Regions from separate parts of the Rhodovulum sp. YNF3179 genome, predicted to be linked through region 2. Evidence: riboswitches for the same ligand, from Rfam matches in the RefSeq annotation. Region 2 holds a riboswitch; the other holds the start of a gene.

Region 1 (11,619 bases), on a different contig from region 2:
CAGGCCGAGATCGTCATGGGCTTCATGGCCGCCGGCCGCGAGACGGGCGCGGCGACCTGTGCGCGACTGCGCGAACTGGTGCAGGGCGCAGAGACCGGCGAGACCGGCGTCCAGGAGCTCGAGACCATCGCGGCGCTGCTCGACGCGCAGGGTTTCGGCCCTGACCGCATCGTGATCGATCCGTCGGTCGTGCGTGGCCTCGGCTACTACACCGGGCCGGTCTTCGAGGCCGAGCTGACCTTCGAGATCACCGATGAAAAGGGCCGGCCGCGCCAGTTCGGCTCCGTCGCCGGGGGCGGGCGCTACGACGACCTGGTCAAGCGCTTCACCGGCCAGGCGGTGCCGGCGACCGGCGTGTCGGTGGGCGTCGACCGGCTGCTCGCGGCCCTGCATGCCCGGGGCCGGGGCGGGGCGGAGGCCCACGGGCCCGTCGTCGTCACCGTCATGGATCGTGACCGCATGGCCGACTACCAGGCCATGGCCGCCGAGCTGCGCGGCGCCGGCATCCGGGCCGAGGTCTATCTCGGCAACCCGAAGAACTTCGGCAACCAGATGAAATATGCCGACCGCCGCGCCGCGCCGGTCGCGGTGATACAGGGCGAGGATGAGCGCGCCCGCGGCGTCGTCCAGGTCAAGGATCTCGTGCTCGGCGCCCGCATCGCCGAGGATGCGACGCTGGAGGAATGGAAGGCCCGCCCCGCGCAGTACGAGGTCGCGCGCGGCGACCTCGTGACCGAGGTGCGGCGCATCCTGGCCGGCGGGACGGGCTGATGGACACCGACGCGAAAGCCGCGATCCGGGCCGAGGCCGACCGGCTGGCCGCGCACTTCGCCGCGGCGGGGGCGCATCCCGTCGAGGCCGATATCCTGCAGCCGGCCGGAACGCTGCTCGATCTCTACGGCGAGGATATCCGTGCCCGTGCCTACACCACCCGCGACCCGGTCCGGGGCGAGCTGATGCTGCGGCCCGACTTCACCGTGCCGGTGGTGCAGATGCACATGGCCGAGGGCGCCGAGCTGGCGCGCTACACCTATGCCGGGCCGGTCTTCCGGATGCAGGACGCGGCCTCTCACCGGGCCTCGGAATACCTGCAGGTGGGCTACGAGCTTTTCGCCCGCGACGATCCCGCGGCCGCCGATGCCGAGGTCTTCGCGCTTTTCGCGAAGCTGCTCGCGCCGCTGGGGTTGCGGGCGGCGACCGGGGATATCGGGCTGCTGAAGGCGGCCGTGGCGGGCCTGCGCACGACGGCGCGGCGCAAGGCGGCGCTGGCGCGTCACATCTGGCGCCCGGCACGCTTCCGCGCGTTGCTCGACCGGTTCGGCGGGCGCACGGCCCCGCCGGCAAGCCGCGCCGCACTGCTGGACGCGGCCGAGACGACCCCGGCCGAGACGCTGATCGCCGAGGCCGGCCCGCTGGTCGGCCTGCGCACGCCCGACGAGATCGCGTCGCGCATCGCGGCGCTTCGGGCGGATGCCGCCGCGCCGCCGATCGCCGCCGGTGAGCTGGCGATCCTCGACCGGCTGCTCGGGCTGGCCGACACTGCGCCGCGCGCGCTGACCGAGTTGCGCGGCCTTGCCGGCGAAATGCCGGCCCTGGCGCCCGCCACCGACCGGATGGCGGCGCGGCTGGACGCCCTCGCAGACCGTGGCGTCGACATCGACGCGCTGCCCTTCGAGGGCAGCTACGGGCGCACCACGCTCGAGTATTACGACGGCTTCGTCTTCGGGTTCTACGCCGAGGGGCGCGCGCTGCCGCCCGTCGCCAGCGGCGGGCGCTACGACGCGCTCACGCGGGTCCTGGGGCAGGGCCGCGAGATCCCGGCCGTGGGCGGCGTGATCCGTCCCGCGCAGGTGCTCGCCGTGCAGGAGGGATTGGCATGACCGTCAAGCTCGGCCTGCCGTCCAAGGGACGGCTCATGGAACAGGCCTTCGACTGGTTCGCCGCACGCGGCGTCGCGGTCCGGCGCACCGGCTCGGACCGGGAATATGCCGGCGCGGTCGAGGGGGCGGACGGGGTGGAGCTGGTGCTGCTCTCGGCCGGCGAGATCCCGCGCGAGCTTGCGGCGGGACGGATCCACCTGGGCGTCACCGGCACCGATCTCGTGCGCGAGAAGATCCCGCTCTGGTCCGAGAAGATCGCGGAGATCGCGCGCCTCGGCTTCGGCCATGCCGACCTGGTGCTGGCCGTGCCGCGGGCCTGGATCGACGTGGATACGCTCGACGATCTCGACGCCGCGGCGGCGGCCTTCCGGGCGGCACATGGCCACCGGCTGCGGATTGCCACGAAGTACCATACGCTGGTGCGCGATTTCCTGAAGGCCAACGGCGTCGCGGATTACCGGCTGGTGGACAGCCAGGGCGCGACGGAGGGCACGGTCAAGAACCTGACCGCCGAGGCCATCGCCGACATCACCTCCTCGGGCGAGACGCTGCGCGCCAATCACCTGAAGATCCTCTCCGACGGGTTGATCCTGCAGAGCCAGGCGACCCTGTTCCGCTCGCGCATTGCCCCGGCGGAGGGCGCCACGGGGCGGCGCCTGGCCGCGTTGCTCGAGACGCTGGGGCTCGCCGCGGCGGGCTGAGCCCGCGCGCCGGCGCGCGGGCGGTTTCGCGCCCTTCGGGCGCGAGGATATTTGGACCACTTGGAAGGAGCGCGCGGCCTCTCCCTCCAAGTGGTGAAAAATCCCCGCCGGAGGCCTCGATCGCCGCGCAGCGGCGCTCAGCGCACGCCGATCTCGGCCAGCGCGGCGGCCAGGGCGGGCGGCAGCGACTCCTCGCGCGCACGGCCGGGCGGCAGGTCACGGGGGCTCTCCTCGGGCCTGAGGTAGCGCCAGCCCTGGAAAGGCCGGCGGGGCGCCCCCTCGGTGCGGACGATCTCGGGGTCGAGCAGGATACCGCAGCGCCGCACCCCGTCGCCGCGGTCGACCGGGTCGAGCCGCAGGATGCGCTGGCGCGCCAGGATCACCCCCTTGAACACCCAGTAGAGCGATCCGCCCGCGAGGATTTCGTCCGCGCGCTTGGGCCACATGCGGGTGACGTGACAGGGCAGGCCGTCCGGGGACTTCGCCGCGCGGCTCGCCTGCCACCGCGCGAGGTCCTCGACCTTTTCGGCGCCGACGCAGAGTTTCACGAGATTGATATGGCCTTTTGCCACCCTGACCCCATATCTTGTCTGTCCGTCCGAAAGCTAACCGAGTCGTTGCGTTTTTCAAGCGGACCGCCTATTTTCGAGGACTCTTTCGCAACCCATCGGACGCTGCCCCATGACGCGTTTTTCCGCCCCCATCGCCGAGCAGATCTGGGACATGAAATACCGCCTGAAGGAGGCCGACGGCAGTCCCGTCGACCAGACCGTTCAGGATACCTGGCGGCGAATCGCGCGGGCGCTGGCAGCCGCCGAGACGGACCCGGCAGAGTGGGCGGATGCCTTCTACCAAGCGCTCGAAGGGTTCCGCTATCTGCCGGCCGGCCGGATCACGGCCGGGGCCGGGACGGCGCGGGACGTCACGCTGTTCAATTGCTTCGTGATGGGCACCATCCCCGACAGCATGTCCGGGATTTTCGACATGCTGAAGGAAGCCGCGCTGACCATGCAGCAGGGTGGCGGCATCGGATATGATTTCTCGACCATCCGGCCCAAGGGCGCGGCGGTCCAGGGCGTGGCCGCCGACGCGTCGGGCCCGCTCAGCTTCATGGATGTGTGGGACGCGATGTGTCGCACGATCATGTCGGCCGGCTCGCGCCGCGGCGCGATGATGGCGACGATGCGCTGCGACCACCCGGACATCGAGGATTTCATCGCCGCCAAGCAGGATCCGGCGCGGCTGCGCAACTTCAACCTCTCGGTCCTGGTCACCGACGCCTTCATGGAGGCGGTGAAGGCCGACGGCGCCTGGGATCTGGTCTTCGGCGACAAGGTGTATCACACGGTCGAGGCGCGCGCGCTCTGGGATCGGATCATGCGCGCGACCTATGACTACGCCGAACCCGGCGTGATCTTCATCGATCGCATCAACGAGATGAACAACCTGCGCTACTGCGAGGAGATCAGCGCGACGAATCCCTGCGGCGAGCAGCCGCTTCCGCCCTATGGCGCCTGCCTTCTGGGATCCGTCAACCTGGCCACCCTGGTCAGCGCCCCCTTCGAGCCGGCCGCCGCGCTCGACGAGGCGGCGCTGCACGATCTGGTGCGCACGGCCGTGCGGATGATGGACAACGTGGTCGACGTTTCGCGCTTCCCGCTGCCCCAACAGGCCGAGGAGGCGCGGAACAAGCGCCGGATCGGGCTGGGCGTCACGGGGCTGGCGGATGCGCTGCTGATGCTGGGGCTGCGCTACGGCTCGGAAGAGGCCGCCGCGCAGACCGAGGCCTGGATGAAGGCCATCGCCCGCGAGGCCTATCTCGCGTCGGTCGAGCTGGCCAGGGAAAAGGGCGCCTTCCCGCTTTTCGATGCCGAGAAGTTCCTCGAAAGCGGGGCGCTGCGGCACATGGACGAGGACGTGCGCGAGGCGATCCGCACCCATGGCATCCGGAACGCGCTGCTGACCTCGATCGCGCCGACGGGGACGATCAGCCTCTATGCCGGGAACGTATCGTCGGGGATCGAGCCGGTCTTCGCCTACAGCTACAACCGCAAGGTCCTGCAGAAGGACGGCTCGCGCACCGAGGAGGAGGTCGTCGACTACGCCGTGCAGATGTGGCGCGACAAGTTCGGCGACGCGGACCTGCCCGGGCATTTCGTCAATGCCCAGACCCTGACGCCCGAGGATCACGTGCGCATGCAGGCGGCGGCGCAGAAATGGGTCGACAGCTCGATCTCGAAAACGATCAACTGCCCCGAGGACATTTCCTTCGAGCATTTCAAGGACGTCTATCTCAAGGCCTACGAGACCGGCTGCAAGGGCTGCACGACCTATCGCCCGAACGAGGTCACCGGATCGGTGCTGTCGGTCAGCGAAGAGACCGAGGCCGCGCCAGAGGCCGACCGCGGCGCCGACGTGGTCTACATCGCCGAGCCGCTCGGCAGGCCGCAGACGCTGGAGGGGCACACCTACAAGCTCAAATGGCCGATGTCCGAGCACGCGATCTACATCACGATCAACGATATCATCGTGAACGGCCACCGGCGGCCCTTCGAGGTCTTCATCAACTCCAAGAACATGGAGCATTACGCCTGGACGGTCGCGCTGACGCGGATGATCTCGGCGGTGTTCCGGCGCGGCGGCGACGTGAGTTTCGTGGTCGAGGAACTCAAGGCGGTGTTCGACCCGCGCGGCGGCGCCTGGGTGGCGGGGAAATACATCCCCTCGATCCTGGCCGCGATCGGCGGCGTGATCGAGGAACACATGATCTCCATCGGCTTCATCGACGCGGCCGGGACCGGGCTGAAGAGCGACCCGCACGCGGCGCTCTACGATACCGGCGAGGCCGCGCCGGCCGGCAAGACCTGCGAGCATTGCGGCAGCCGCGAGATGCGCATGATCGAGGGCTGCATGACCTGCGCCGATTGCGGTTTCTCGAAATGCGGATGAGCGGCTGAGTCTCGGTCCCGCACGTCGCGGCCCGGGCAAGGGGCGGATGGCCGGCGCCGCCGTTCCGCGTGCTTGACACCGCGGACAGGGGGACTACTCCTTCGGACAGAGCAACAGGGGCGTCCGCCGCGCGCGGGCTGAGAAGCACCCTCCGAACCTGAACCGGATCATGCCGGCGTAGGGAGTTGCAAGGACGGATCGCCGTCGCGGCGTCCCTGCTTGCCTCCCCTGCCGGACAGGAGGCGAGATGAAAAATCCCGGACACCACCTCGATGCCATGCGGTCCGCTGGCCCGCTGGTCCATAACATCACCAATTTCGTGGCGATGAACGTCATGGCAAACGTGCTGCTCGCGGTGGGGGCATCCCCGGCGATGGTGCATGCCCGCGACGAGGTGGCCGAGTTCGCCGGGCTCGCGCAGGCGCTTACGGTAAACATCGGCACCGCGGATGCCGAATGGGGCGCGGCGATGGAAGAGGCCGCCGCCATCATGTCCGGGGCCGGGCGGCCCTGGGTGTTCGATCCGGTCGGCGTCGGCGCGACGCGCTTCCGCAGGACGCTGTCCGCGCGCCTGCTCGCGCTCTGCCCGGCCGTCCTGCGCGGCAACGCCTCCGAGATCCTGACGCTGGCCGGGCTGGGCGGCGCGGCGCGCGGTGTCGATGCGGGTGATGCCGTGGCCGATGCCGAGGCGGCCGCGCGCATTCTGGCCCGCCGCACCGGCGGCGTGGTCGCGGTCTCGGGGCCGGTGGACTACGTCACGGACGGCAGGCGCGCCTACCGCGTGGCGAACGGTCACCCGCTCATGGCGCGGATCACGGTGATGGGTTGTTCGCTCAACGGCGTGATCGCCGCCTTCTGCGTGGACCAGCCCGCGCTGGAGGCCACGGCCGCCGCGCTGGCCGCCTATGGCCTCGCCGGCGAGACCGCCGGCGCGCATGCGACGGGGCCGGGCAGCTTCCAGCCGGCCTTCCTCGATGCGCTCCATGCCCAGAGCGCGGCGGTGCTCGACGCCGGCGCCCGGATCGAGGCGGTCGGATGATCGGGGCGGTCTATGTCGTGACCGATCCCGAGGCGCCCCTGCCGGTCGCCGAACAGGCCCGCGCCGCGGCGCGGGGTGGCGCCTGGGCGGTGCAGCTGCGGGACAAGCGCGCCGCGGACGCGGAGATGGCACAGTTGGCCACGGCGCTGCTGGCCGAGCTCGCTCCGCTCGGCGTGCGCGTCTTCGTCAATGATCGGGTCGAGGTGGCGCGCGCCACCGGCGCGGATCTGCATATCGGCCAGGGCGATGGCGACCCGCGCGCCGCGCGGGGCCGGATCGCCCCCACGGCGCTGCTTGGCCTGTCCGTCGAGACGGTCGCGCAGTGCGCCGCGATCCCGGCGGGCGTGTCCTATATCGGCGCCGGCCCGGTCCGGGTCACGGCGACCAAGCCCGACGCGGCCGCGCCGGTCGGCATCGCGGGCCTGGCGCGGATCGCCGCCGCCGCGCCGGTTCCGACGATCGCCATCGGCGGTCTCGCCGCCGCCGATATCCCGGGGCTCAAATCCGCCGGCGCGGCCGGTCTCGCCGTGGTCTCGGCGGTCAGCCGCGCCGCCGATCCGGAGGCGGCGACACGGGCGCTTGTCGAGACATGGAGGCGGACATGATCCCGAACATCCTGTCCATTGCCGGCTCCGACCCGTCCGGCGGGGCCGGGATCCAGGCCGATATCAAGGCGATCTCGGCCAATGGTGGTTATGCCATGGCCGCGGTCACCGGCCTGACCGCGCAGAACACCACCGGCGTGCGCGACGTGGCCCTGGTCGCGCCCGGCATGGTCGCCGGCCAGATCGCCGCGATCCGCGAGGATATCCGCATCGATGCGGTGAAGATCGGCATGCTGGGCAGCGCCGCGATCGTGGAGGCCGTGGCCGGCGCGCTGGCGGGGCTGGAGGCCCCGGTGGTGCTCGACCCGGTGATGGTCGCCAAGGGCGGCGACCGCCTGCTGGCGGCCGATGCCGTCGCGGCGGTGCGCGACCGCCTGCTGCCGATGGCGACGGTTCTGACGCCCAACCTGCCCGAGGCGGCCGATCTGCTTGGCGGGGCCGAGGCCGGGAACCGCGACGCGATGGCGCCGCAGGCCGCGGCGCTGCGTGCGCTCGGCCCCTCGGCGGTGCTGCTCAAGGGCGGGCATCTGTCCGGGGCGGACTGCCCGGACCTGCTCGAGACCGCCGGCGACGCGCTCTGGCTCGAGGGGCGGCGCCACGCCACGCGGAACACCCACGGCACGGGCTGCACCCTCTCGGCGGCGCTTGCCACCGGGCTCGGCCATGGCCGATCCCTGGCCGGGGCCGCCCGCATGGCCAAGGCCTATGTGGCCGCCGCCATCGCGGCCGCCGGGGCGCTGGGCGTCGGCACGGGTCACGGGCCGGTGCATCATTTCCATGCCATGACCACGAAGGAGACGACCGCATGACCCGTCCGTTCCGGAACCAGACCGTTCTCGTCACCGGCGCGGGCCGCGGGCTTGGCGCCGCCATCGCCCGCGCCTTTCACCGCGAAGGCGCCCGCGTCGCGATCAACTATCGTCGAAGCGGCCCGGCCGCGGAGGCCCTGGCCGAGGCGCTGGGCACCGGTGCGGCGGCGGTCAAGGCCGACGTGACCGACCCCGATGCGGTCTCCGACATGGTCGCGGAGGTCGCGGCGCGTCTCGGCCCGCCGACGGTCCTGGTCCACAACGCGCTGGCGGATTTCTCCTTCGACGGGGACGCGCGGGCGCATCTCGACCGTCTGGCCTGGGAGGACGTCGCGGCCCAGACGCAGGTGGCCGTGGGCGGCGCGCTCAACGCGATCCGGGCGCTGCGCCCGCATTTCGAGGCCGCCGCCGGCGGCCGCGTGGTGACGATCGGGACCAACCTCGTCCAGAACCCGGTGGTGCCCTATCACGACTACACCGCCGCGAAGGGCGCGCTGCTGGCCTTCACGCGCACCGTGTCCAGGGAACTCGGGCCACTGGGCGTCACGGTCAACATGGTGGCCGGGGGGCTTTTGCGGACAACGGATGCCAGCGCCGCCACGCCGGAACCCGTCTTCGACATCATCGCGGAGCAGACGCCGCTCGGCCGCGTCACCACGCCGGAAGAACTGGCCGATGCCGTGCTTTTCTTCGCCTCGCCCTGGGCGCGGGCGGTGACGGGGCAGACCCTGGTGGTCGATGGCGGGCTGGTCTGCGGCTGAGAGGATCGCGCGCGGGCCGGCGCCGGCGCTCAGCGCAGGGTGGCGTCGAACTCGATGACCGTGCGCCCGTCGTCGCGGGCCGGGGAGACGGCGATCTTGGCGTTGGAGACGCCTTCGCCGGAAAACTCGATGGCGCCGTTCAGCGCCGCGCTTTCCGACTTGTAGATGTCGTAGGCGCCGTCTTCCAGCGCCGTCCGCCATTCCGTCATCAGCGCGTCCGGTTCCTCGGCCGTCGCGATCGAGAACATCCGCACGGACGAGCCGATCTCGCGGTCCGAGAGCACCTCGGCGTCGGCGGGCAGGCGCAGCACGCCGGGCACCCAGCTCTGGACCCAGCCCTGCACCTGTTCCTCGGCCGAGAGAAGCGCCGAGGTCGAGAGCACGATCGCCGCGGCGGTCACCATCTCGCGCACCCGCATGGACCTGGCCAGGCGGCGGCGGATCTCGCGCGGGGCGGCGGGCGGCGTTATACCGGCAGAGGCCATGCCGGGCAGGGCGGTCGCTGTCATCATGCGGCAATCCTAGGCGGTCGGTCGATCACGTCAATTCCGCTCGGCAATCTTTCGCCGGGCTGCCGGCGGGGGCGCGCGGCTCAGCGCATCAGGATCACGGGCACCTTGCAGGAGCGGATCATCTCGGTGGTGGTCGAGCCGATCAGCAGCGACCGCACGCGGGAATGGCCATAGGCCCCCATGACCAGAAGCTCGAAGCCTTCCGAGCCGGTCATCTCGGCCAGCACCTTCTCGGGTTCGCCGGGGCGGAGCCGCGTCTCGGCCGTGATTCCCCCGGCGGCCAGCGTCGCGGCGGCATTGTCGAGCGCGGTCCGCGCCTCCGCCGTGTCGGCACCGGCGTAGACGAGCGTGACCGCCAGCCCGGCGAAAAGCGGGCTGCGCGCCATGAAGTCCACGGCCTTCAGCGCCGAGGCCCCGCCGTCGAAGGCCACCAGCACCCGGCTGATGGGCCGGAAGGCGCGGTTGGCCACGAAGACCGGCTTGTGGCTGGCGCGCACGATCCGTTCCAGGTTGGAGCCGACATGCTCCATCGCCGTGGCGGCGGCCTCGCCGCGCTTGCCGATCACGATCATGTCGGCGGTGTCTTCCTTGGCGGTGATCGTCTCGACCAGGTCGCCCTGGCGCAGCCGCGTCTCGACCTCTATGTCGCCGTCGCCCTCGATGATGGCCTTGGCATCCTCGAGGATGGCGCGGCCGTGTTCATGCGCCAGCTTGGCACGTGCCGCGTCCAGTTCGCTCAGCTGCTCGAGCAGCCGCGAGCGTGCACCGAGCCGGATCGCCCCGCTCAGGTCCTGTTTCTCCGGGGCGTCGCGGCGGCCCATGACATGGTATATCTTGACCTTGGACCCGGTCCGCTCGGCGATCCAGGCGGCGTGGTGGCAGACGCTTTCGGAATAGGCTGAGCCATCCACCAGCGCGATGAGTGTGCGTGTCGTCATGTTATCTGTCCTCAGTGGCCGAGCAGCTCGTCCATCGCGCCGGGCTTGTCATGTATGGCGAGCCGGTCGACGATGGTTTCGGAGGCTTCGTTGAGCCCGATGATCTCGACCTCCGCGCCCTCGCGGCGGAACTTGAGCACGGCCATGTCCAGCGCCGCAACCGACGAGATGTCCCAGATATGCGCGCGGCTGACGTCGATCGTCACGCGCTCGGGCGCCTCCTTGAAATCGAAGGCGCGCATGAAATCCTCGGACGAGGCAAAAAAGAGCTGCCCCTCGACGAAATAGGTGCGGTGGCTGCCGTCGGGGGTGATCGTCGTGCGCACGCGGAAGAGCTGCGCGATCTTCCAGGCGAAGAACAGGCCCGACAGCAGCACGCCCACCAGCACGCCGATGGCGAGGTTGTGCGTGTAGACCACGAAGAAGACCGTTGCCAGCATCACGATGGACGACGAGCGCGGGTGGTCGCGCAGGTTCCGGATCGAGGACCAGGAAAAGGTGCCGATCGAGACCATGATCATGATCGCCACCAGCGCCGCCATAGGGATGATCGCGACGATATCGCCGAGCGCCACCACCATGATCAGCAGGAAGACCCCCGCCGCGAAGGCCGAGAGCCGCCCGCGCCCGCCGGATTTCACGTTGATGATCGACTGGCCGATCATCGCGCAGCCGGCCATGCCGCCAATGAAGCCCGTCGCGGTGTTGGCGAGCCCCTGGCCGATGCATTCCTGGTTCCGGTCCGAGCCGGTGTCGGTCAGGTCGTCCACGATCTGCTGGGTCATCAGGCTTTCGAGCAGCCCGACCACCGCGACCGCCACCGAGTAAGGGAAGATGATTTGCAGGGTTTCGAGATTGAGCGGAATGTCGGGGATCAGGAAGACGGGCAGCGTGTCGGGCAGCGCGCCCATGTCGCCGACGGTGCGCACCTCCCAGCCCATCAGGACGGTCAGCCCCGTCAGCACGATGATCGTCACCAGCGGCGATGGCACGGCCGTCGTCAGGCGCGGGAACAGGTAGATGATCGCCAGCCCGGCGGCGACCAGCGCATAGGTTAGCATCGGCACCTTGGAGGGGTCGAGCTCGGGCAGCTGTGCCATGAAGATCAGGATCGCAAGGGCGTTGACGAAGCCCGTCATGACCGAGCGCGAGACGAAGCGCATCACGTAGCCGAGCTTCAGGAACCCCGCGCCGATCTGCAGCAGCCCCGCCAGGACCGTTGCCGCCAGCAGGTATTCGAGCCCGTGATCGCGCACCAGCGTGACCATGAGGACGGCCGTGGCGGCCGTCGCGGCCGAGATCATGCCGGGCCGGCCGCCCGCGATCGCCACGATCACCGCGATGGAAAACGAGGCGTAGAGCCCGACCTTGGGGTCGACGCCGGCGATGATGGAAAAGGCGATCGCCTCGGGAATCAGCGCCAGC
Region 2 (11,619 bases):
CGGGCGCGCCCTTTTCGTTTCGAAGATGCCGCGGCGCGCGGGGGATACCCGGGCCAACCGGACCGGGTCAGCCGAGATAGGCGCGCAGCGCCGGCGGCGGGTCGGCGAAGAGATCCCCGGTCGCCACGGGCGGTGCGGCCCGGCCATCGGCCACCAGGATCGTCTCCTGGGCCAGCCGCTCCGCGTCGGCGGGATCATGGGTGATCATCAGCACGGTGAGGCCCGCCTCGGTGGCGATTTCCTCGACGAGCGCCAGCATCTCCGCCTTCAGCGCCGGGCCGAGCGCGGCGAAGGGTTCGTCGAGCAGCAGGAGCGGGCGGTCCCGCAGCAGCACCCGCGCCAGCGCCGCCCGGCTCTGTTGTCCGCCCGACAGGGCCCCCGGACGCTTGGCGCCCTGGCCTGCCAGGCCGACGCGGTCCAGCACGCGGTCCACGCGGGCGCTTTCCGCCGCCGAGAGACGCAGGCTCGGGCGCAGCCCCAGCGCCACGTTGTCGGCCACGCTCATATGCGGGAACAGGTTGTGATCCTGGAAGAGCAGGGTCAGCGGCCGGTCCCCGGGGGGCAGGGCGGTGATGTCCCGGCCTTCCCAAAGGATGCGGCCCCGCGCCGGGGTAATGAAACCGGCGATCGCGGCCGCCAGCGTGCTTTTCCCCGCCCCGGAAGGCCCGATCAACGCCACGCGCCGCCCGGTCGACACGGTCAGATCGCCCGCGATGGAGAAGCCGTCGATCTCGATCAGGAGTTTTTCAAGTGTCAGTCCCAACGCGTCCTCCGCGGTCGAAGATCCAGAACAGGGCGAGGCTGAGGCAGAGCAGCAGCAGCGCAGCGCCGGTGGCGTCCTCCATGCGGTAGGCCGCCATCAGCCGGTAGAGCTGCAGGGGAAGCGTCGCCTGGTCGGGGTCGGCAAAGAGCGCGATCACGCCCAGATCGCCCATCGACAGCGCGGCCGACAGCCCGGCCGCGAAGCCGAGCGGCCGGCGGATCCGCGGCAGCGTCACCAACCGGAACCGCGTCCACCCCCCGATGCCAAGGCTTTCGGAGAGCCGTCCATAGGTCTCCGAGACGTCGCGGATCGCGGGGATCAGGGCCCGCAAGGCGAAGGGCAGGCTCATGGCCGCGTTGACCAGCGCGGTGACCGGCAGTGCCAGCGCGACCGGGTCGGCCACCGGGAACAGCAGGATGAACAGCCCGGTGCCGATCACCATGGGCGAGGCCGCGATGGAGAGGTAGCCGACGGCTTCCAGGAAACCGGCGCGGCGCGGGCGGTCCCGGAGCCGCACGATGGCCGAGGCCAGCGCGATCCCGAGCCCGAGCGTAAGGGCCGTGGAGGCCAGCGCCACCGCGAGCGACCGCAGCGCGGCCTCGAAGACGCTGGCCGGCAGGCCGGGCAGCGCGGCCAGCCCGCCCGCCGCCACCATGGCCAGCGGCAACAGAAGGAACCCCGCGACCAATGTCAGCAGCGCGGCATCGCCCCAGCGATAGGCGCGCCCCCCCGCGTCCCAGCGCTGCACGGTGCGGTCGAGCCCGGCACCGAAGGCCACGGGCACCGCGACGATCAGCGCTGCCGCGGCCGCGATCGCGCAGAGCCCGAATTGCACCAGGGCGAGCAGCGCGGCGCGTCCGAGGTCGAAATCGAAGCGGAACGCCTGGTAGATCGCCAGCTCCACCGTGGTGGCGCGCGGCCCCCCGCCGAGCGTCAGCGCGACCGCGAAGCTGGTGATGCAGATCAGGAAGATCGCCGCGAAGGCGCCGGGCACCACGGCCCGCAGCATCGGGCGTTCCAGGTGGCGCGCGATCTCGGCCGGTCCCATGCCCAGCTGCGCGGCGAGCCGGAAATGCTCGGCCGGGATGGCGTGCCAGCCCTGCAGGATCAGCCGTGTCGCCAGCGGCAGGTTGAAGAAGACATTGGCAAGCACCACGCCCTGCAACCCGTATATCGAGAGCGGCCCGAGGCCGAGCGGCGCGATCAGCCCGCTCACCAGCCCGGCCCTGCCGAACACCGCCAGCAGGCCCAGGACGGCCACGATCACCGGCAGGATGAACGGCGCGCCGAGCAGCGTGATCAGCACGCCCCGGCCGCGGAACCGGCGCCGTGCCAGGGCACGCGCCGCGGGGATCGCCAGCGCGATGCTGATCGCGGCCGAGAGCAGCGCCTGCCAGGCGGTGAAGCGGATCGCCGCCCAGTCGGCCGCACCGAGCCGCGCCGCGGCCTCGGCCCGCCAGGCGACGGCGAGGATGGTGCCGAGCGTCAGCGCCAGCAGCAGCGCCGCCGCGCCCCAGCCAAGCGCGAGCGCCGGGCTCAGCGGCTGAGCGCGTCGCGCCATTCGTTCAGCGCCGCGTCACGGATCGCGGCTGCCTCCTCGGGGGGAAAGAGCAGGGCCTTGTCCGGCGTGGCCAGCGTCTCGAAGCCCTCGGGCAGACCCGAGTCGGGTGTGACGGCGGGATACATCCAGTTCGTGGTCGGGATGACCGACTGGAAGCGGTCCGACGTCATGAAGGCGAGGAACGCGTCGGCCAGCTCCGGCTGGTCCGTGCCGGCCAGCTTGCCGGCGACCTCGACCTGCATGTAGTGGCCTTCCTCGAACAGCGCGGCGGCCTTTGTCGGATCCTCCTCGGCGATCAGGTGATAGGCCGGCGAGGTGGTGTAGGAGAGCGCCATGTCCGCCTCGCCCTCGAGGAACATGCCATAGGCCTCGGACCATCCCTTCGTCACCGTCAGGATGCGCGGGGCGAGCGCTTCCCAGATCGTGCCGGCCTCGTCGCCATAGGCGTGCTTGACCCACAGCAGCAGACCTAGCCCGGGGGTGGAGCTGCGCGGATCCTGGATCACGACCTTGAGATCCTCGTCGGCGATCAGCTCGCGAAAGCTGGCGGGCGCGTCCCCGGTCCGGGTCTCGTCGTAGACGAAGGCGAAGTAGCCCCAGTCATAGGGCAGGAATGTCGGGTCGTCCCAGGTGACGGGCAGATCGAAGGCGGGGGCGTCCTGCCCGTGGGGCGCGAAGAGCCCGGTTTCCGCCGCGGCCGCCATCAGGTTGGTGTCGAGCCCGAGCACCACGTCGGCATCGCTGCGCGCGCCCTCGAGGCGCACGCGCGCCAGCAAGGCCGCGCCGTCACCGGCCGCGACGAATTCGAGGTCGCAGCCGCAGGTCTCCTCGAAGGCGGCCTCCACCTGCGGGCCGGGCCCCCATTCGGTGACGAAGCTGTCATAGGTGTAGACGGTCAGCGTCGGGGTGTCCTGCGCAGCGGCGGCGCCCGCCAATGCCAGGAAACAACCCGCAGCCAGGATGGAAATCGGTTTCATGCGCTCCTCCTTTCGCTACAGGCGCGGTCAGGTGGAGCGTCTTGCCCTGGTCACCTTCCCTACGCCGGTGTGAGCCGGTTCAGGTTCAACGGGTTCGCGCGGCGGCGCATCTCAGCCCTTGTCGGGGCACCCCGAGGTAGGGGCGAACCTAGTTGCGGCACGGGGCTTCGGCAAGGTGAAACCGCTTGAGGCGCGCCGTCCCGCCCGCTAGACCGCGGGGACAGAGGAGAAACGCGCATGTCGATCAACAGTTTCGGGCATCTTTTCCGGGTCACGACCTGGGGCGAAAGCCACGGGCCCGCGCTGGGTGCGACCGTCGACGGTTGCCCGCCGGGCATCGCGCTCGACGCGGCCGGGCTGCAGCGCTGGCTCGACCGGCGCAAGCCGGGGCAGAACCGTTACACCACCCAGCGCCGCGAAGCCGACGAGGTCGAGATCCTGTCGGGCGTCTTCGAGGGCGAGACCACCGGCACGCCGATCCAGCTGATGATCCGCAATACCGACCAGCGGTCCAAGGATTACGGTGACATCAAGGACAAGTTCCGCCCAGGCCATGCCGATATCACCTACTGGCAGAAATACGGGATCCGCGACTACCGAGGCGGCGGGCGATCCTCGGCGCGGGAAACGGCGGCGCGGGTGGCGGCCGGCGGCGTGGCGCGCGCGGCGCTGGAGACGCTGGCGCCCGGGATCTCCATCACCGGCTACATGGTGCAGATGGGGCCGCATGCGATCGATCGTGCGCGCTTCGACTGGGCGGAGATCGACCGCAACCCCTTCTGGGTGCCCGATCCGCAGGCGGCCGAGGACTGGGCCGGCTACCTGGACGCGCTTCGCAAGTCCGGCAATTCCGTCGGCGCGGTGATCGAGGTGACGGCGCGCGGCGTTCCCGCGGGGCTGGGCGCCCCGGTCTACGGCAAGCTCGACACCGATCTCGCGGCGGCGATGATGTCGATCAACGCGGTGAAGGGCGTCGAGATCGGCGCCGGCATGGCCGCGGCGGACCTGACCGGCGAGGCCAATGCCGACGAGATCGCGATGGGGCCTGACGGGCCGGTGTATTCCTCGAACCATGCCGGCGGCATCCTCGGCGGGATATCGACGGGCCAGGACGTCGTCCTGCGTTTCGCGGTGAAGCCGACCTCGTCGATCCTGACGCCGCGGCGCACCATCACTAGGTCCGGCGCGGAAACCGAGATCGTCACCAAGGGGCGGCACGATCCCTGTGTCGGAATCCGTGCCGTACCCGTGGGCGAGGCGATGGCAGCCTGCGTCCTGCTCGATCACCTTTTGCTGCACCGCGGCCAGGTGGGCGCGAACCGCGGCGCGATCGGCTAGCGCGGGGCGGCCTCGGCCGCCTTGGCCTGTTTCGAGATCTGCACCGCCAGGATTCCCGCCATGATCACGGCGACGCCGAGCAGGTCTCCCGCGCCGAGCGCCTCGCCCAGGAGCGCGGCGGCGATGGCCACGCCCAGGAACGGGTTGAGGAAGTGGAAGGTCGCCGCCCGCGTCGCGCCGATCCGCCGGACCAGGACGAACCAGGTGAAGGTCGCCGCCAGCCCCGGCACCAGCGTCGTGTAGGCAAAGGCCGCGACGAGCTGCCAGGACCAGGTGACCTGCCAGCTTTCCAGCGCGAGACCCGCCGGGAAGAGCGCCGCGCTGCCGATCAGCATCTGCACCCCGACGATCATCAGCACGTTCCCGCCCGAGGATGCCCCGCGCACCGCGAGCGTCGCGAAGGTCAGCGCGAGCACGCCCATGAGGCAGAGCGTCAGGCCGAAGCCGTCCACCCCGGCCGAGAGCCGGTCGCCCATGATGATCGCGACGCCTGCAAACCCTGCGAAGAGCCCGAAGATCCCGAGCGCGGGGACCCTTTCGCCGAAGACGACCCAGTTCGCGGCGGCCACCAGAAGCGGCATGGAGGAGGCGATGATCGCGGCAAGCGAGGCCTCGATCGTCTGCATGGCGACGAAGTTGAGACCGAGGTAAAGCGCGTTCTGGCAGATCCCGAAGAGCACCGTGGCGCCCCATTGCGCGCGGGTGAGCCGGGCGCGCTGGCCCAGCAGCGCCGCGATGCCCACGGCCAGCAGGCCCGAGATCAGGAACCGGACGGCAAGGGCGGACAGGGGCGGCGCGTCCTGGACGATGATCCTGGCGGAGGTGAAGGCGCTGGACCACATGACGGCAAAGGCCACCCCCATAAGGATCGCGCGAATGTCCATGAAGTCCCCCTGAAAAGGAAAAGGCCGCCCGCAGGCGACCCTAGACGATGGGGCCGGGGGCGTTAAGCCCCCGGGCTCACAACGCTCAGCTGTTGACGCTGTCCTTGAGCGCCTTGGCGACGGTCATCTTGACGACCTTGTCGGCCGGCTTGTGGATCTGCTCGCCCGTGGCGGGGTTGCGGACCATCCGGGCCGGCCGCTCGCGGCAGTACACCTTGCCGACGCCGGGCAGGGTGACGGCGCCGCCGCCCGAAACTTCGCTGGTGATGATCTCGGTCAGCGCATCGATCGCGCCGCCGGCGCTTTTCTTGTCCATGCCGGTCTTCTCGGCCAGCGCGGCCACGAGTTGGGTCTTGGTCATCGGTTTTTGTGCCATTCGACTGCTCCTTCGCTTGCCCCTCGTTCTTGGGGTTACAATCCATGAATCTAACTGAATATCGTGGTGTCACACAATCGTTAGTGGCGATCAGCATAGCAAAAAACGCCATTTTGTGCGGTTTTTTCTGCCCGATTACAGAAATGCGGTCTCTTCGAAGCTCCTCAGCTTGCGGGAATGGATGCGTTCGAGTGGCATGTCGCGCAGTGTCTCGAGCGCGCGGATGCCGATCAGCAGGTGCCGTTTCACCTGGGTCTTGTAGAATTCGGTGGCCATTCCGGGCAGTTTCAGCTCGCCGTGCAGCGGCTTGTCGCTGACGCAGAGAAGCGTGCCGTAAGGCACCCGGAACCGGAAGCCGTTGGCCGCGATGGTGGCGGATTCCATGTCGAGCGCGATGGCGCGGGACTGGCTCAGCCGCTGCACCGGCCCGGACTGGTCGCGCAGTTCCCAGTTGCGGTTGTCCAGCGTCGCTACCGTGCCCGTGCGCATGATCCGCTTGAGGTCGTAGCCTTCGAATTCGGTCACCGCGCCGACCGCTTCCTCCAGCGCAATCTGGATCTCGGCCAGCGCCGGGATCGGCACCCAGACAGGCAGGTCGGCGTCCAGCACGCGATCCTCGCGCAGATAGGCATGGGCCAGCACGAAATCCCCCAGGCGCTGGCTGTTCCGAAGCCCGGCGCAATGGCCCACCATCAGCCAGGCATGCGGGCGCAGCACCGCGATATGGTCGGTGGCGGTCTTGGCGTTGGACGGGCCGACGCCGATATTCACCAGCGTGATCCCCGCCTGCTTGTCGCGCTTCAGGTGATAGGCCGGCATCTGCGGGATCTTGCCGGGTTCGGGCAGCGGATCGTCGGGGGCGGAAATGACGGCATTCCCCGGCATCACGAATTCCGTGTAGCCGGAATTCGGGTCGGCCAGCATCTCGCGGGCGAAGGCGGCGAATTCCTCGACGTAGAACTGGTAGTTGGTGAACAGGATGTGGTTCTGGAAATGCTCGGCCGCCGTGGCCGTGTAATGAACCAGCCGCGCCAGCGAGTAGTCCACCCGCTGCGCCTTGAACGGCGCCAGCGCGCCCGAGCCGTCGGGGTTCTTGAACCCGTAGCCGTTGACGATGTCGTCGTCCGTCGTGGTCAGGTCCGGCACGTCGAACACGTCGCGCAGCGTGAAGTTCAGCACGCCCTCCTGCGGGACGGTGATGTTGTCCTCGGCCGCGACGGCGAAATGCACCGGGATCGGCGTGTCGGAAAGACCGATCTCGACCGGGACGTCATGGTTTTCCAGCAAGAGCCCGATCTGCTGGCGCAGGTAGGTCTCGAAGAGATCCGGCCGCGTGACGGTGGTCGAATAGGTTCCCGGCTCGGCCACGTGGCCGAAGGCGAGGCGGCTGTCGACATGGGCGAAGCTTGCCGTGATGATCCGGATCTCGGGATAGAAGGCCCGGAACCGCGTCTGTGGCGCCGGTCCGGTCAGGCTGTCGATGAACTTCTCGCGCAGGAAGGCCGTGGCGGCGTGGTAAAGCGCGTTCAGATGCGCGACCGCCGCTTCCGCGTCCCGGAAGCTCTGCGGCGGCTCGGCGGGCGGGCTCTCGACGGGGAGGTTCTGGAGCGGCGCCTTCACGATCCGGACTCCGGGCCGGCCTCGAAGAGATCGGTCAGCTGGAACCGCGTGACATCCACGAGCCCCTTGTCGGAGATCCTGAGTTCCGGGATCACCACCAGCGCAAGCAGCGAGTGCTGCATGTAGGCGTTGTTGAGCGTGCAGCCACATGCCGCCATCGCCTCGCCCATGCGGGACGCGGCGGCGGCGACGTCTTCGGCGGGGGCGTCCGACATCAGCCCGGCGATGGGCAGCGGGACCAGCGCCAGCTCGGCGCCGTCCTTCCAGACGGTGATGCCGCCGCCGACCTCGCCCAGCCGGTTGGCCGCGGCGGCCATCATCTCGCGGTCGGTGCCCACCACGATCATGTGGTGGCTGTCATGCGCCACGGTCGAGGCCATCGCCATGCCCGGACCGTAGCCAAAGCCCGACACGAAGGCGTTGACCACGCCCCCGGTGCCGCGGTGGCGTTCGACCAGCGCGATCTGGGCTATGTCGTTCTCGGGATCGCAGTCGACGGTGCCGCGCACGGGAAGATCCGCCGTCAGGGCCCGTGTCGGCGCCTGGTTTTCGACCACGCCGATCACCCGGGCCGTCACCCGTGCCGCGTCGGCCGGCGCCGGCACTTCGAAATCCGCCGCCGCGAGGGTCCTGCCCAGATGCACCGTCGAGCGCACGTCTTCCGGCCAGTCGAGATGCGGCGTCTCGACGGTGATGCGGCCGTCGACCGCCACGGTCCGGCCGCGGGCGATGACGCCGTGGACCGGCAGCGCGCGCAGGTCCGAGGTCAGGATCACGTCGGCCCGCCGGCCCGGCGCGATGGAGCCGAGCTCGCGTTCCAGCCCGAAATGCGTCGCGGTGTTCAGCGTCGCCATCTGCAGCGCCACCAACGGATCGCAGCCGCAGTCGATGGCGTGACGCACGACGCGGTTCATATGCCCGTCTTCGACCAGCGTGCCCGAATGGCTGTCATCGGTGCAGAGGATGAAATTGCGCGGATCGAGACCCTTTTCGGTGATCGCGGTGATCTGGGATTCGACGTCGTACCAGGCCGAGCCGAGCCGCAGCATCGCGCGCATGCCCTGCCGGACGCGTGCGATGGCGTCTTCCTCGCGCGTGCCCTCGTGGTCGTCGGCGGGCCCGCCGGCGGCATAGGCGTGGAAGGCCGGGCCGAGGTCGGGGCTCGCGTAGTGCCCGCCCACGGTCTTGCCGGCGGCCTGGGTCGCCGCGATCTCGGCCAGCATCTTCCCGTCCCCGGCCACCACGCCGGGAAAATTCATCATCTCGCCCAACCCGACGATGCCGGGCCAGGACATGGCCTCGGCCACGTCTTCGGGGGTGATTTCATGGCCCGTCGTCTCGAGCCCCGGCGCCGAGGGCGCGCAGGAGGGCATCTGCGTGAAGATGTTGATCGGTTGCAGCAGCGCCTCGTCATGCATCAGCCGCACACCGCGCAGGCCCAGCACGTTCGCGATCTCGTGGGGGTCGGTGAACATCGTGGTGGTGCCGTGCGGGATCACGGCGCGGGCGAACTGCGCCGGTGTCAGCATGCCCGACTCGATATGCATATGCCCGTCGCAGAGACCGGGCACCAGGTAAAGCCCGTCGGCGTCGAGCACCTCTGTCTCGTCGCCGATGCAGTGGCTGGCATCCGGGCCGCAATAGGCAAAGCGTCCCTCGGCGATGGCGATATCCTGGGCGGGCAGGATCTCGCGGCTGTGGACGTTCACCCAGGTGCCGCCGGTGATCACCATGTCGGCCGGCGCACGGCCGGCGGCCACGGCAACCAGTCGCGGCGCGGCCTCGGCCCAGGTCTTGATCGGGGGTCGTTTGTCCATGGGGCAGTCTTTCACGTCTCGCGCGGCCGGGGCAAGCCGATCCGCACGGCAGGATCGGGCGCGGCGGTGTCAGCCATGTGACGCCCGGGCGAAAACATCCGCCAGCATGTCGGCCAGTTCCCGTGCATCGGTCTCGTCGAACGCGTCGGGGCGGTCGCTGTCCAGGTCGAACACGCCCAGCAGCCCGCCCGATCCGTCGAACACCGGCAGGACCAGTTCCGACCGGGTCGAGGCGGCGCAGGCGATATGGCCGGGGAAGGCCTCGACATCCGGGACGCGTTGCGTCTCGCCGCTGCGCGCGGCAGCGCCGCAGACCCCGCGCGAAAAGGGAATGACCAGGCAGCCATGCCCGCCCTGGTAGGGGCCGATCTTGAGCGTCTCGCCGCCCACATTGCGGTAGAACCCCACCCAGTCGAAACGGTCGTCGGCGTGGAAGACTTCGCAGGTGACGGTCGCCATCAATGCGACGGTGTCGGTCTCGCCCGCGGTCAGGGCCGCGACGGTCTTGCGAAGGGTCGGGTAGTCGACGCGCATGACGCTCCTTTCGAAAGGGACCCCGGCCCGGGCCGGCTCAGATCCGTTCCAGCGCGATGGCCGTGCCCTCGCCGCCCCCGATGCAGATCGCCGCGACGCCGCGCCTGACGTCCCGGCGTTCCATCTCGGACAGCAGGGTCACCATGATGCGTGCGCCGGAGGCCCCGATCGGGTGGCCGAGCGCGCAGGCCCCGCCGTTGACGTTGAGCTTCTCGCGCGGGACGCCCATCTCGGCCATGAAGGCCATCGGCACCACGGCGAAGGCTTCGTTCACCTCCCAGAGATCGACATCGTCCACTGTCCAGCCCAGCCGGTCGAGCAGCTTCCGCGTCGCCGGGACCGGCGCGGTGGTGAACCAGCCCGGCGCCTGGGCGTGGCTCGCATGCCCGCGGATCACGGCGCGGGTCTTGAGCCCGGCGGCGTCCGCGGCCGCGCGCCGCGCCAGCACCAGCGCCGCCGCCCCGTCCGAAATCGACGACGCGTTGGCCGGCGTCACGGTGCCGTCCTTCCGGAAGGCGGGTTTCAACTGCGGGATCTTGTCGGGGCGGGCCTGGCCGGGCTGCTCGTCCGCGGCCACGACGCGCGCGCCGGTCCGTGTCGTGACCGTGACCGGCGTGATCTCGGCGTCGAAGGCGCCGGTTTCCTGCGCCGCCAGCGCGTTCTCGAGAGATTGCAGCGCGTAGCCGTCCTGAGCGGCGCGGGTGAACTGGTATTTCTCCGCGCAGTCCTCTGCGAAGGTGCCCATCAGGCGGCCCTTGTCATAGGCGTCCTCCAGCCCGTCGAGGAACATGTGGTCGATCACCTGCGCATGGCCCAGCCGCGCTCCGCCGCGCATCTTGGGCAGCAGGTAGGGTGCGCCGGTCATGCTCTCCATGCCGCCGGCCACCAGCAGGTCCGACGCCCCGAGTGCCAGCTGGTCATGGGCCATCATCACCGTCTTCATGCCCGATCCGCACATCTTGTTCACGGTCGTCGCGGGCACGTCTTCGGACAGCCCGGCGGCGAAGCCGGCCTGGCGCGCCGGCGCCTGGCCCTGGCCGGCCGGCAGGACGCAACCCATCAGGAGTTCCTGCACGGTTCCGGCGCCGGCCCCCGCATCGGACAGCGCGGCGCGGATCGCGGTGCCGCCGAGGTCCGCCGCCGGCACATCGGCCAGCGCCCCCTGGAAACCGCCCATCGGCGTGCGTGCCGCGCCCGCGATGACTACCTCGTCCATGCGCTTACCTCCCTTTCCCGGTGTTCCCTTTCCTATTCCAGCCTTCGCGCGGCTTCGCAAGGGTCGCGATCACCGCTTGGTAACCCCGGTGTGCCTAGATTGCCCCGACCTTGTGGAAAGGTGACAGGATGCAGTTGGAAAGCGAAGAACATGACGACGTGCTCGTCCTTCGCCCGGCCGAACCGCGGCTCGACGCGGCCGTGGCGATTCAGTTCAAGGACGCCGTGCGCGCGCGGCTGACGGATGCCACGCGGCGTGTGATCCTCGACCTGTCGCGCGTGGAGTTCCTCGACAGCAGCGGGCTTGGCGCGGTGGTGGCGGTGATGAAATTCGCGGGCCCGGACCGCGGATTTGCCCTGGCCGGCCTGACCCCCGCGGTCGACAAGGTTTTCCGGCTGACCCGCATGGACCAAGTGTTTCGGATTCACCCGGATCTCGCGACCGCGCTCGGGGTCGGGAACGGCCAGTGACAGCGGCCGCGGATCTCAGTTGCCGCTTCGCCGCAGGCCCCGCCGCGGTCCGGACCGCGCTCG

The links. A riboswitch is a leader RNA that binds a small molecule or an ion and turns the genes downstream of it on or off. The one in region 2 is predicted to bind thiamine pyrophosphate.
Region 1: linked by a shared signal. The riboswitch ahead of thiM (hydroxyethylthiazole kinase) and the one ahead of thiB (thiamine ABC transporter substrate binding subunit) in region 2 are both predicted to bind thiamine pyrophosphate.

Annotation. Positions count from the first base shown of each region.
Region 1 is NZ_JBOCEG010000006.1:162,824-174,442, forward strand. Features, by position in the region: gene hisS (histidine--tRNA ligase) at 1-771, shown strand, start outside; gene ACQ5SP_RS12455 (ATP phosphoribosyltransferase regulatory subunit) at 771-1,880, shown strand; gene hisG (ATP phosphoribosyltransferase) at 1,877-2,581, shown strand; gene ACQ5SP_RS12465 (DUF1489 family protein) at 2,719-3,153, opposite strand; gene ACQ5SP_RS12470 (adenosylcobalamin-dependent ribonucleoside-diphosphate reductase) at 3,263-5,530, shown strand; TPP riboswitch at 5,636-5,731, shown strand; gene thiM (hydroxyethylthiazole kinase) at 5,778-6,569, shown strand; gene thiE (thiamine phosphate synthase) at 6,566-7,174, shown strand; gene thiD (bifunctional hydroxymethylpyrimidine kinase/phosphomethylpyrimidine kinase) at 7,171-7,983, shown strand; gene ACQ5SP_RS12490 (3-oxoacyl-ACP reductase) at 7,980-8,744, shown strand; gene ACQ5SP_RS12495 (hypothetical protein) at 8,774-9,256, opposite strand; gene ACQ5SP_RS12500 (universal stress protein) at 9,337-10,194, opposite strand; gene ACQ5SP_RS12505 (SulP family inorganic anion transporter) at 10,206-11,619, opposite strand, start outside.
Region 2 is NZ_JBOCEG010000009.1:132,855-144,473, forward strand. Features, by position in the region: gene ACQ5SP_RS15580 (ATP-binding cassette domain-containing protein) at 68-763, opposite strand; gene ACQ5SP_RS15585 (thiamine/thiamine pyrophosphate ABC transporter permease ThiP) at 747-2,324, opposite strand; gene thiB (thiamine ABC transporter substrate binding subunit) at 2,300-3,301, opposite strand; TPP riboswitch at 3,341-3,445, opposite strand; gene aroC (chorismate synthase) at 3,539-4,639, shown strand; gene ACQ5SP_RS15600 (DMT family transporter) at 4,636-5,523, opposite strand; gene ACQ5SP_RS15605 (HU family DNA-binding protein) at 5,609-5,899, opposite strand; gene ACQ5SP_RS15610 (AMP nucleosidase) at 6,035-7,519, opposite strand; gene ade (adenine deaminase) at 7,516-9,336, opposite strand; gene ACQ5SP_RS15620 (GAF domain-containing protein) at 9,406-9,870, opposite strand; gene ACQ5SP_RS15625 (thiolase family protein) at 9,908-11,086, opposite strand; gene ACQ5SP_RS15630 (STAS domain-containing protein) at 11,215-11,556, shown strand; gene ACQ5SP_RS15635 (ATP-binding protein) at 11,553-11,619, shown strand, end outside.